DNA from 2 places in the Aliiroseovarius sp. F47248L genome. Region 1 is predicted to be linked to the other one. Evidence: riboswitches for the same ligand, from Rfam matches in the RefSeq annotation. Region 1 holds a riboswitch; the other holds the start of a gene.
The links. Region 1 has a riboswitch for cobalamin ahead of cobW (cobalamin biosynthesis protein CobW). Riboswitches for the same ligand answer to the same signal wherever they lie in the genome.
Positions count from the first base shown of each region.

Region 2: it holds a riboswitch for cobalamin, as region 1 does, so the genes downstream of both, MWU51_RS15760 (DUF4198 domain-containing protein) here and cobW (cobalamin biosynthesis protein CobW) in region 1, are expected to answer to the same signal.

Region 1 covers NZ_JALKBF010000001.1:3,019,635-3,025,040, reverse strand. Annotated here, with positions in the region: gene cobN (cobaltochelatase subunit CobN) at 1-314, opposite strand, end outside; gene MWU51_RS14965 (hypothetical protein) at 379-540, shown strand; gene MWU51_RS14960 (GNAT family N-acetyltransferase) at 548-1,000, opposite strand; gene cobW (cobalamin biosynthesis protein CobW) at 997-2,067, opposite strand; cobalamin riboswitch at 2,100-2,300, opposite strand; gene smc (chromosome segregation protein SMC) at 2,504-5,406, shown strand, end outside.
Region 2 covers NZ_JALKBF010000002.1:76,173-81,578, forward strand. Annotated here, with positions in the region: gene MWU51_RS15755 (cation diffusion facilitator family transporter) at 1-829, opposite strand, end outside; cobalamin riboswitch at 1,045-1,256, shown strand; gene MWU51_RS15760 (DUF4198 domain-containing protein) at 1,378-2,163, shown strand; gene cbiM (cobalt transporter CbiM) at 2,174-2,791, shown strand; gene MWU51_RS15770 (cobalt ABC transporter permease) at 2,788-3,378, shown strand; gene cbiQ (cobalt ECF transporter T component CbiQ) at 3,375-4,163, shown strand; gene MWU51_RS15780 (ABC transporter ATP-binding protein) at 4,150-4,800, shown strand; gene MWU51_RS15785 (ATP-binding cassette domain-containing protein) at 4,804-5,406, opposite strand, start outside.

The DNA.
Region 1 (5,406 bases):
TCGCGCAAATGCGCCGCGTATTGTTCGGCCCCGTATTTCCAATACCCGACACCGCCCAGCACGCGGGCGATCACCAATTTGGATTTGGTCGCGCAATTGTCGATATGCAGATCAACCGACATCGGGTGCGCCAGATGCATCATGTTGGCCAGACGCAATCCGGGTGGATCGGCCATTTCAACGCGCGCCTGCGACAGACCCGCCAATTCCGTATCTGCGGCCGAGATGAACACCACGTCGGCAGGCGTTTGCCCCAGATCAACGGGTTCCTTTCCGTCGTCGATAGAACCGGGTGTGGCGGCCAGAAGATGCATGTCGCGCCCTTTGCGAATTGGTGTTATGTGACCGGGCAAACTCATGCCCGATCAAGGTAGAACGATGGACTATAAAGCAGCCGGCGCGCCTAAGCCCGCCAAAGGCACCCCGCGCCACGCCGAACATAACGCCCGTGGCACCGAGAAGAACCCGCTGAACCGCAAGGACGACAAAGCGGCGCTGCTGGCCCGGATGAAAGCCGCCGCTGAGGCAAAGAAAGGCTGAGCGTTGGTCACAGCGCCTTCTCCATGAAGATTGAGCTGTTGGCCTCGGGGTAATCCCCAAACGGCCCGCAAATGCTGAACCCGGCGCGCTGGTACAGCCGGTGCGCGGCATGAAGCACATTGCCGGTTTCCAATTTCAGGGCGGCCAGACCCTTTTGGCAGGCTGTCTCTTCGATCCGCGCCAGCAGCGCCTCGCCCACGCCTTTGCCGCGCGCGTCCGGCGCGACGAACATCGACTTCACTTCGCCATAGGCTCCCTTGTCGGCCAGGGCGCCGGTGCCCAGCACGCGGCCCTCCTCGCGCGCCACGAAGAAAGTGATTTCGGGCACGCAGAGGTCGTCGATGTCCAGATAGAAATTATCCTCGGGCGGGAATAATTCTTCCATCAGCGCATGACTTTGCTGAAGCAGAGCCGTTGCCCCCGGATCGCGGGGATCGCCGGGGGTGACGTTGATGGTCATGCGACCAAGGCCTTTTCAATGGCAATACGGTCCAGCCCGGACTGGCCGATGACCACCAGACGTGTTTCGCGTGGCTGCGTGCCGAAGGGCTGGTCATAATACGTATCGACACGTGGACCAACCGCCTGCAAGGTCAGGCGCATCGGTTTGCCTGAAACGGCGGCAAAGCCTTTCAGGCGCAGGATGTTATGGTCACGGATCGTTTGAGCGACTTGCTCGGCAAACGCTCCCGGATCGGCGATTTCGGTCCGCGTCACAACAAAGCTTTCGAACGCATCATGGTCGTGGTCATGATGATGGTGGTGGTCATCGTCGTGATCATGGTGATCATCTTGATGCCCCTGCTCGTGTAGTGACAGGCGCGAGTCCATGTCATCTTCGGCACCGACACCCTGACCCAGCAATACCTCGACCGGCAAAACACCCATCGACGTGCGCACGACCTGCACACCCTTTCGCGCATCGCCGGACAGCTTGCCCACCAATGCTTGGGCCTCATCCTCGCCCAGCAAGTCAGATTTGTTCACGACGATCATGTCTGCACAGGCCACCTGATCGGCGAACAGTTCTGACAACGGTGTTTCGTGGTCAAGGTTGTCATCCATCTTGCGCTGCGCTTCGACTGCGGCAAGGTTCGACGCAAATTGGCCGTCTGCCACGGCTTTTCCGTCCACCACTGTGACCACACCATCCACCGTCACGCGCGTCGAGATTTCAGGCCATTGAAATGCACGGATGAGGGGCTGCGGCAAGGCCAGCCCCGAGGTCTCGATCACGATGTGATCAGGCGGTAGATCGCGGTCCAGCAGCTTTTCCAAGGTCGGAATGAAATCCTCGGCCACCGTGCAACAAATGCAGCCGTTCGACAGCTCCATAATGTCATCCTCGGTGCAAGTTTCGTCCCCGCACCCTTTCAGGATGTCCCCATCCACGCCCAGATCGCCAAATTCGTTGATAATCAGCGCAATGCGCTTGCCGTTCGCGTTGTCCAACATGTGACGGATCAGCGTGGTCTTGCCCGCGCCCAGAAAGCCCGTGACGACGGTGGCAGGTATCTTTGCTTGCATCTTGTCCTCCATACCCCGTCTCCCCGACGGGTGAGTTGCGTTTCTTGCATGGCAGGTCTCCTGGCTTCGCGGGTCGAGGCCCCTGCCGCCTTCCCAGCCTATCTGGCCAGTGGCATTGTGCAGGTGCTCTCCGCTTACAGTCGCGGGGGCGGCTGCAGCATCAGGCCCCGGATTGGGTCGCCTCCGCTGCATTCCCTCATGTCCCAATGGGAACCATGCCGGACTTGTTTGCCGCGTCGGGCTTGGCGGGGTCAAGACGGAAACCGACCCGATGGGTAGGTTTGACGGCAAACGATGGGCGACACGACGCAGTCAGGTGCAATATCTTGTGGATAACCCGCGAAATACACCCACATATCGACGTCTGCCGTTGACTCACCCCAATTCCGCCGGAAAACTCCGTATTCAAGAAGAATCAAAAGATGAGGCAGGCCGCTTGCGGTTTTCGAAACTCCGACTGAATGGCTTCAAAAGCTTTGTGGACCCGACCGATCTGGTGATCGCGGACGGGTTGACAGGCGTGGTCGGGCCAAACGGCTGCGGGAAATCGAACCTGCTGGAAGCCCTGCGCTGGGTGATGGGCGAAAACCGCCCCACCGCGATGCGGGGCGGCGGGATGGAAGATGTGATCTTCGCCGGCGCCGCGTCCCGACCCGCCCGCAACTTTGCCGAAGTCGCGCTGCTTCTGGACAACAGCGAGCGGCTAGCCCCGTCCGGGTTCAATGACAACGATAACCTTGAGATCGTGCGTCGGATCACTCGCGATGCGGGGTCGGCCTATAAGGTCAATACCAAGGACGTGCGCGCACGCGATGTGCAGATGCTGTTCGCCGATGCGTCCACAGGCGCGCATTCGCCTGCGCTGGTACGGCAGGGGCAGATCAGCGAACTGATCAACGCCAAACCCAAATCGCGGCGGCGTATTCTGGAAGAAGCAGCCGGGATCTCGGGCCTTTATCAACGGCGGCACGAAGCCGAGTTGAAGCTGAAGGGCACCGAAACAAACCTTTCGCGTGTCGATGATGTGATCGAGCAACTGGCCTCGCAACTAGGGCAACTGGCCCGGCAAGCGCGGCAAGCGGCCCGGTATCGCACCATCGGGGACGATCTGCGCCGCGCCGAAGGGTTGCTGTTGTATCGCCGCTGGAAAGAAGCGGACGGCGCCCGCGCCGAGGCGGAAGCCCAACTGACCGAACGTGTGAAAGCCGCGGCCGCTGCCGAAGGCGCGTCACGCGCTGCCACCAAAGCCCGGCAAGTGGCCGAGGATCGCCTTCCCCCCCTGCGCGAGGAAGAGGCTGTCGCCGCCGCGATTTTGCAGCGCCTTCAGGTGCAGCGTGACCAGTTGTCAGATCAAGAGGCACAGGCCCGACAGCGCATCGAAACGCTGACCGCACGAATTGAGCAGCTGACACGCGATATGGAACGGGAAAGCGGGCTGAACAAGGACGCGGGTGAGACGATCGAGCGGTTGGAATGGGAACAGGCGCAGATTGCGAAGGCCTCTGACGGGCACGATGCGGCGGTCGAGGCAGCAAACGCCGATGCCCGCGACAGTGCGGCGATCTTGCAGGAACGCGAAGGCGACCTGTCGCAACTGACCGAAGATGTGGCCCGCCTGTCGGCCCGTTACCAATCGGCCCACCGCTTGCTGGACGACAGCCGAAAATCGCTGGAAAAAAGTGAAGCCGAGGCCGAACGCGCCCGCACCGCGATGGACGAGGCAAAAGCCGCGCTGGATAAGGCCGGCGTGGACCATGACACCGCCAAGACCGCCGAGGCCACCGCCGCCAAAGCCGCCGAAGACGCCGAAGCAGCCTTGGCTGCCGCCGACGATGCACGTGCGGATGCTCAGGCCCGCGAAGCCGACGCTCGCGCCGCCCGCTCGGCTGCTGAAGGTGAAGTAAACGCACTGCACGCCGAAGTTCAGGCATTGGCACGACTGGTGAAACGCGATGCGTCCGAAGGTGGTCAGGTTCTGGACGATCTGCGGGTGAAGGCGGGATATGAGAAAGCACTTGGCGCGGCCTTGGCCGATGACTTGCGCGCACCCGCGGTTGATGGGGATGCGCCGTCTGGTTGGGCCTCACTTCCGGCTTATGCACAGGCGCAATCGTTGCCCGACGGGGTCAGCGCACTGTCAAACTATGTAACCGTACCCGAAGTTTTGGCCCGCCGGATGAGCCAGATTGGTCTGGTCAAAACCGAAGAAGCCACGCGTTTGCAGGCCCAGTTGAAGCCTGGCCAGCGGCTGGTCTCAATGGAAGGGGATCTGTGGCGCTGGGATGGGTTCCGCGCCGGTGCAGAAGATCAACCGTCAACGGCAGCCCTACGCCTTGAGCAACTGAACCGGTTGCAAGAGCTGAAACAAGACCTTGAAGATGCATCAGCCCGCGCAGATGGCGCGCGGTCTGCGCATGAAACGCTTAAGGCGCGACTGGTTGAAACAACCGAGGCTGACAAGCATGCACGGGACGTACGCCGCGATGCGGACCGTGCCATGGCAGATGCCAACCGCGCCTTGTCGCGTGCCGAAGCGGATCGCAACATCGCGGGCGGCAAGCTGGAAAATCTAAGCATGGCGCTGAAACGCCATGAAGAGGAAACCATGGGCGCGCGTCAGCGGTTGATCGAAGCCGAACGCGGCATGGCCGATCTGGGCGATCTGGATGCGGCGCGGGCGCAGGTCGAGGACGTCAAGATGGCGGTCGAAGCCGCGCGCATGACGATGATGACCAAACGCTCGGCTCATGACGAATTGCGGCGTGAAGGAGAGGCCCGGACCCGTCGGAGTCAGGAAATCACCAAAGAAGTCTCGGGCTGGAAACATCGCCTTGAAACGGCGGGTAAACGGATCGCCGAGTTGGATCAACGCAAGGCAGACAGCGAAGCCGAACTGGACGAAGCCAGTGCAGCCCCAGATGCCTTGGCCGCCAAACGGGACGAGTTGGCAGACGCGATCGGCGAAGCTGAAACCCGTCGCAAAGCATCCGCCGACAAGCTGGCCGAGGCGGAAACCGCAGAACGTGAAGCGACCAATGCCGAACGGGATGCCGAACGCGCTGCAGGCGAGGCACGCGAAGCACGTGCCCGTGCCGAAGCCCGCACAGATGCCGCCCGCGAAACCGTCACCTATGCAGTTGAACGGATCGCCGAAGACATGGAAACCACGCCCGATGCGCTTCTGGAAAATCTGGATGCCGATCCTGACAAGATGCCGTCATCGGAGCAGATCGAACATGACGTCAACCGCCTGAAACGCCAGCGCGATTCGTTGGGGGCGGTAAACCTGCGTGCCGAAGAAGACGCGAAGGAAGTTCAGGAAGAACACGACACGCTGCT
Region 2 (5,406 bases), on a different contig from region 1:
GCAGATGTTGCTTGACCCGCGCCTTGATCACTTGCGGATCGGTGTCCGGCGTGGGCGTGACTTCCATCGTGACCATGGGGCGTTCCTGTGTGACTGACCAGGCGTGAATATGCGTGACGGCGTCTACACCCTCCAACGCCTCAAGCTGGGCAGCAACCTCGCGCCGGTCAAACCCGTGTGGCGCGGCCTCAAGCAGGATATGGGCGCTTTCGCGCACGACCTTCCACGCCGAGCGCAGGATGATCAGCGCGACCAGCACAGACAGGATGGGGTCAATCGGCGTCCAGCCGGTGGCAAGAATGACCAAGGCAGCCACAATTGCCGCGACAGATCCAAGAAGATCACCCGCCACATGCAAGGCAGCGGCGCGAACATTCAGATTGTCGCCTTCGCCCCGTGTTAGCACCAGAAAGGCCACGATGTTCACCAAAAGCCCCAATACTGCGATAATCAGCATCGTGCCGCCCAGCACCTCGACCGGGGCGGTTAAGCGGTGAATAGCCTCCCACGTGATCCAGGCGGCAATGACGAAAAGAGACAGCCCATTGACGAATGCCGCCAGCACCGAGAACCGATCAAACCCATAGGTGCGTTTCCAATCTGCGGGTCGTCGCGCCAGCCGAAATGCAAACCACGCCAGCATCAGCGATGCAAAGTCGGTCAGCATATGCCCGGCGTCGGCGATTAGTGCCAGCGAACCGGACAGAAGCCCGCCCACCAATTCGGCGAACATAAACCCCCCGGTCAGGATCGCGGCGATGGCGATCTTGCGTTCGTTTTTGGGGATGTGGTCGTGATGGTCGTGGCTGTGGTGATCGTGATCCGACATGTGCATCCTTTGGGTTTCGATGTTCTTTGGACGCGCACAGTGGGGTGAATACGGGCGAAGATCAATCGGGACATGATGCTTGGCTTTGCCATCAAAAAAATGCTTAGAAAAATTAAAAAATTTTCAACAGGTTAAGGGATTTAATGATGCTTTGTCGCCAGTCGGTGACGTTGCGGATTGGGTGCATTTGCTTGACACCTCCCTTGCGCATCTGACATGGAAGTCATGCGATCGGTTCCGTGCGTGCAGAGGCACCACGGTAGTAATAGGGAATACGGTGAGGAGTAGCCAACAGGCGCCAAACCCGTAACTGCCCCCGCAACTGTGAGCGGCGAGCGAAGCTGACAACGTCACTGGAGAAATCCGGGAAGGCCAGCCAAGCATTGACCCGCGAGTCAGGAGACCTGCCGGACGCTGGGCATCTGCCCATTTCCACCGGACGCCGGGGTGAGCGTCTGGCCCGGCGGTCACCAGACCCACCCGAGCCATTATCCCCGTTGTTCCTTCTTTTGTGCAGGCGTTTTGTCTGTGAACTCTAAGAGGACGACATGAAAACTTGTCTATTGGCCACTGCTTTGGCCGCTTTCCTTCCCGCCGCAGCGTCGGCACATTTCCAACTGAACTACACTGACGACATGATGATCGAACGCCCCGGCGAAGTGCCGATGGGTTTGATCTTCTGGCACCCGTTTGAAAACGGCCATGTGATGGACATGGGTGTGCCCGTGGAGTTCTTCATGGTGCACAACGGTGAAAAGACCGATCTGTCAGACCGGCTGGAGCCTGCGACTTTCAAGGGCGCTTCAAATGAAGCCGCAGCATACCGTGCTTCGGTGCCAGTGAAACGATCGGGCGATTATGTGGTCGTCTCTGTTCCCGCGCCGTATTACGAGGAAAGCGAGGATATCTTTATCCAGCAGATCACCAAGGTCGTTTTGAACCGCAACACGCTGCCCACCGATTGGGATCAGCCTGTCGGGCTGCCCACGGAAATCCTGCCGTTGAACAAGCCATATAATGTGATTACGGGGTCCACATTCTCAGGTCAGGTGTTGTCCGAAGGCCAACCCGTTGGGGGGGCCGAAATCGAAATTGAATACATGGCGTCCGAGCCCGATCTGGATGCGTTTTCAACCACCGATCCAACGGTGCAGCCTATGGCGGGCGGGTCGGTGGTGGCGATTGCCGACCAAAATGGCGTGTTCACCTTCGGCATTCCCAAGGCGGGATACTGGGGTTTTGCTGCATTAGGGTCTGGTCCAGCCAAAGAACATGAAGGCAAAGATCTATCACAAGACGCCGTGATCTGGATCCGTGCCGCGGATATGAAGTGAGGGCGCTCCCATGCATATCGTAGACGGCGCGCTATCTAACCCTGTTGTCATCGGCGGTGCTATTGCTGCTGTTGGTGGTATTGCAATGGGTTTGAAACACTTACCGCTGGAGCGTATTCCGGCGGCTGGCGTTCTGTCTGCCAGCTTTTTCGTCGCGTCCCTGATCCACGTGCCCATTGGTCCAAGCTCGGTCCATCTGATCCTGAACGGGTTGGCGGGGCTGGTTCTGGGCTGGGCAGCGTTTCCTGCGCTGTTTGTCGGGTTGCTGTTGCAAGCGGTGTTCTTCGGGTTCGGCGGTCTGACGGTGTTGGGTGTTAACGCAGTGAATATCGCGTTGCCAGCGGTGCTTGCAGGTTTGCTGTTTCGTCCGATGGTGTCGCGCGGATCGCCGATGCAAGGCGCGATCTGGGGCGGGATTGGCGGCGGGGTTGCGATTGCTGCCACCACGCTGGCCGTGGCTTTTTCTCTGATGCTGTCGGGGGACGAGTTTGCGGCCGCCGCCAAGCTGGTCTTTGTTGCGCATATTCCGGTGATGGTGGTTGAGGCCTTGTTGACAGGGGCCGCCATTTTCCTGGCTCGGCGCGTGAAACCGGAACTGTTTCTGGATGCCAAGGGGGGCTGGGCATGATCCGAATATTGCTTCTGTTGGTCACTGTTCTGGCCCCAATGCCTGCCTTGGCCCACAATGTAATTGCGGCGGTCTTTCCGTCCGGCGACGCGATCGAAGGAGAGGTCGGCTTTTCCAATGGTGATATGGCCGCCGATTTGGTCATCGAGGTGTTTGACGACAAACGCAACAAGTTGGGCGAAACACGCACCGATGGAGACGGGTTTTTCTTATTCACACCCAGCCAGCCGGTTACTCATATTTTCCGCGGTGATCTTGGCGCGGGTCATGTGGCCGAAGTTGTGATGCCTGCCGCTGAGGTCGCCGGAATTCTGGGCGAAACCGCCGCCGCTGGCAGCGCGGGTGCCTCGGTTCTGGCGGGGGCGACCCAATCCATGACCTCTCAAATGCCGGGCCTGTCAGATGACACCCGCGCCGAGCTTGCCAAGATGCTGCGCGATGAGCTGCGCCCGATCCGGCAAGAGCTGTCGGCCTTCAAGAACAAATCGAACTTTCAATCTGTTTTGGGTGGAATAGGCTATATTTTCGGCCTGTTCGGTCTGGGCTTCTATATTGCCGCGCGGCGCAAACTGGGGGGCAAGACATGACCTATGTTCTGACCGGCGACGACAAGGCGATTTCCGGGTTTGGCGGGTTTCGCTCTGCGATCACGGCCCTTGATCCAAGGATGCGCATTGTTGTCACCGTGATCTATGCAATCACCGTGGTGGGCCTGTCGGACCTGCGCGTGCTGTCGGGCGCGATGGTGCTGTCGATGTGGCTTCTGGCCATTTCTGGCCTGCCATTTCAGAAGACCCTGAAACGGATGGCGATGATGGACACGTTCATTATATTCATGCTGGTTCTCTTGCCCTTCACGATGCCCGGCACGCCGATTTTCACGGTCTGGGGTGTCTCGGCCAGTTGGGAAGGGCTGTGGCGTGCGGTGGAAATCGGGTTAACTGCAAATGCGGTGATCTTGGCGGTAATGACCATGGTTGGTTCAATGGAGCCTGTGACGATGGGTCATGCCCTGTTTGCGCTGAAAACGCCCGAACGGCTGGTTCATCTGATGATGTTCACGATCCGATATATCGACGTTCTGCGCGAGGAATATCAACGCCTGCGCACCTCGATGAAGCTGCGCGGGTTTCGACCCGGCACCAATTGGCACACGTATCGCAGCTATGGCTATCTGGTGGGCATGATGCTGGTGCGCGCGATTGAGCGGTCTGAACGTATTCTGGCGGCGATGAAATGCCGGGGCTTTTCGGGTCGGATCGTGCTGTTGGACGAATTTCGCTTGACCCGTACCGATCTGGTCTTCGCAGTCGCGTTGTGCCTTGCCCTTGGCGCCCTAATCTGGGCCGAGGTTCTATATGCCTTTGCTTGAGCTGTCGGGTATTCACTTTGCCTATCCCGGCCTTGAGCCGGTGTTGGATGGTGCCACGATGCGGTTAGAGCCGGGCGAGCGGTTGTCCCTGATCGGGCCGAACGGGGCTGGAAAATCAACGCTTCTGAAAATCGTGATGGGGCTTCTGCATCCGGCGCAGGGGACGATCACCGCTTTCGGCAAACCCCGCGCCGAAGAAGCAGATTTTCATGAAGTGCGCCGCCGGATCGGATTTGTGTTTCAGGATGCAGATGATCAACTGTTCTGCCCCACGGTGGCCGAAGACATCGCTTTCGGCCCCCTTAATCTGGGCAGATCGCGGGACGAGGCGGTTGCGATTGTCGATGACATTCTGGCCCGCCTCAACCTGACCCATCTTCGGGACCGCGTGACGCACAAGCTGTCGGGGGGCGAAAAACGTCTGGTGACGCTTGCGACGGTGCTGGCGATGGAGCCGGAAGTGTTGATATTGGACGAACCGACCAACGCGCTGGACCCTGACAACTATGCGAGGCTTGTGACCATTCTGAAGGCGCTTGGTCAGGCGATTCTGCTGGTCAGTCATGATCCCGACTTCCGGGCCGACATCGCGCCAGATGGGTATCGTTTGGAAAACCGAATTCTGACGCGGATATAGACCCTATTCCAGCACAATCACTGGGCCACCTGCCGCTTTTGCATCTGCTTGGTCATGGGTGACCAGAAGCACCGGTAAGGCCCGTACTTTGGCGTGGTCGAAGACCAGTTGCCGGACTTGATCACGCAGTTCTGCGTCCAGACCTGAAAATGGTTCATCCAGCAACAACGCGTGCGGTTCCGACAGTAACATCCGCATCAATGCCACGCGCGCGCGCTGCCCGCCAGACAGGGTGGCTGGGTCGCGGTTGGCGAAGCCGCCCAGCCCGACCTCGGCCAGGGCCGCGTTTATCCGCGCGCGACGGTCGGCTTTGGTGCCGCCCTGCGCCAGCCCAAAGGCAAGGTTCGCGCCCACATTCAGGTGCGGAAACAGCAATGCGTCCTGAAACAGGATGCCGACACAGCGTTCATCAGGCGGCAGTGCGGTCAGGTCGCGCCCGTTCAGATGGATCTGTCCGGACAGCGTAAAATCGGGTGAAAGAGTGCCTATTATGGCGGAAAGCAGGGTAGATTTGCCCACGCCCGACGGCCCCATAATGGTCACGACTTCGCCGGGGGCGACATGGGTGTTGATCGACATTAGGGGGCGGCCCGAATGGGTGATCTT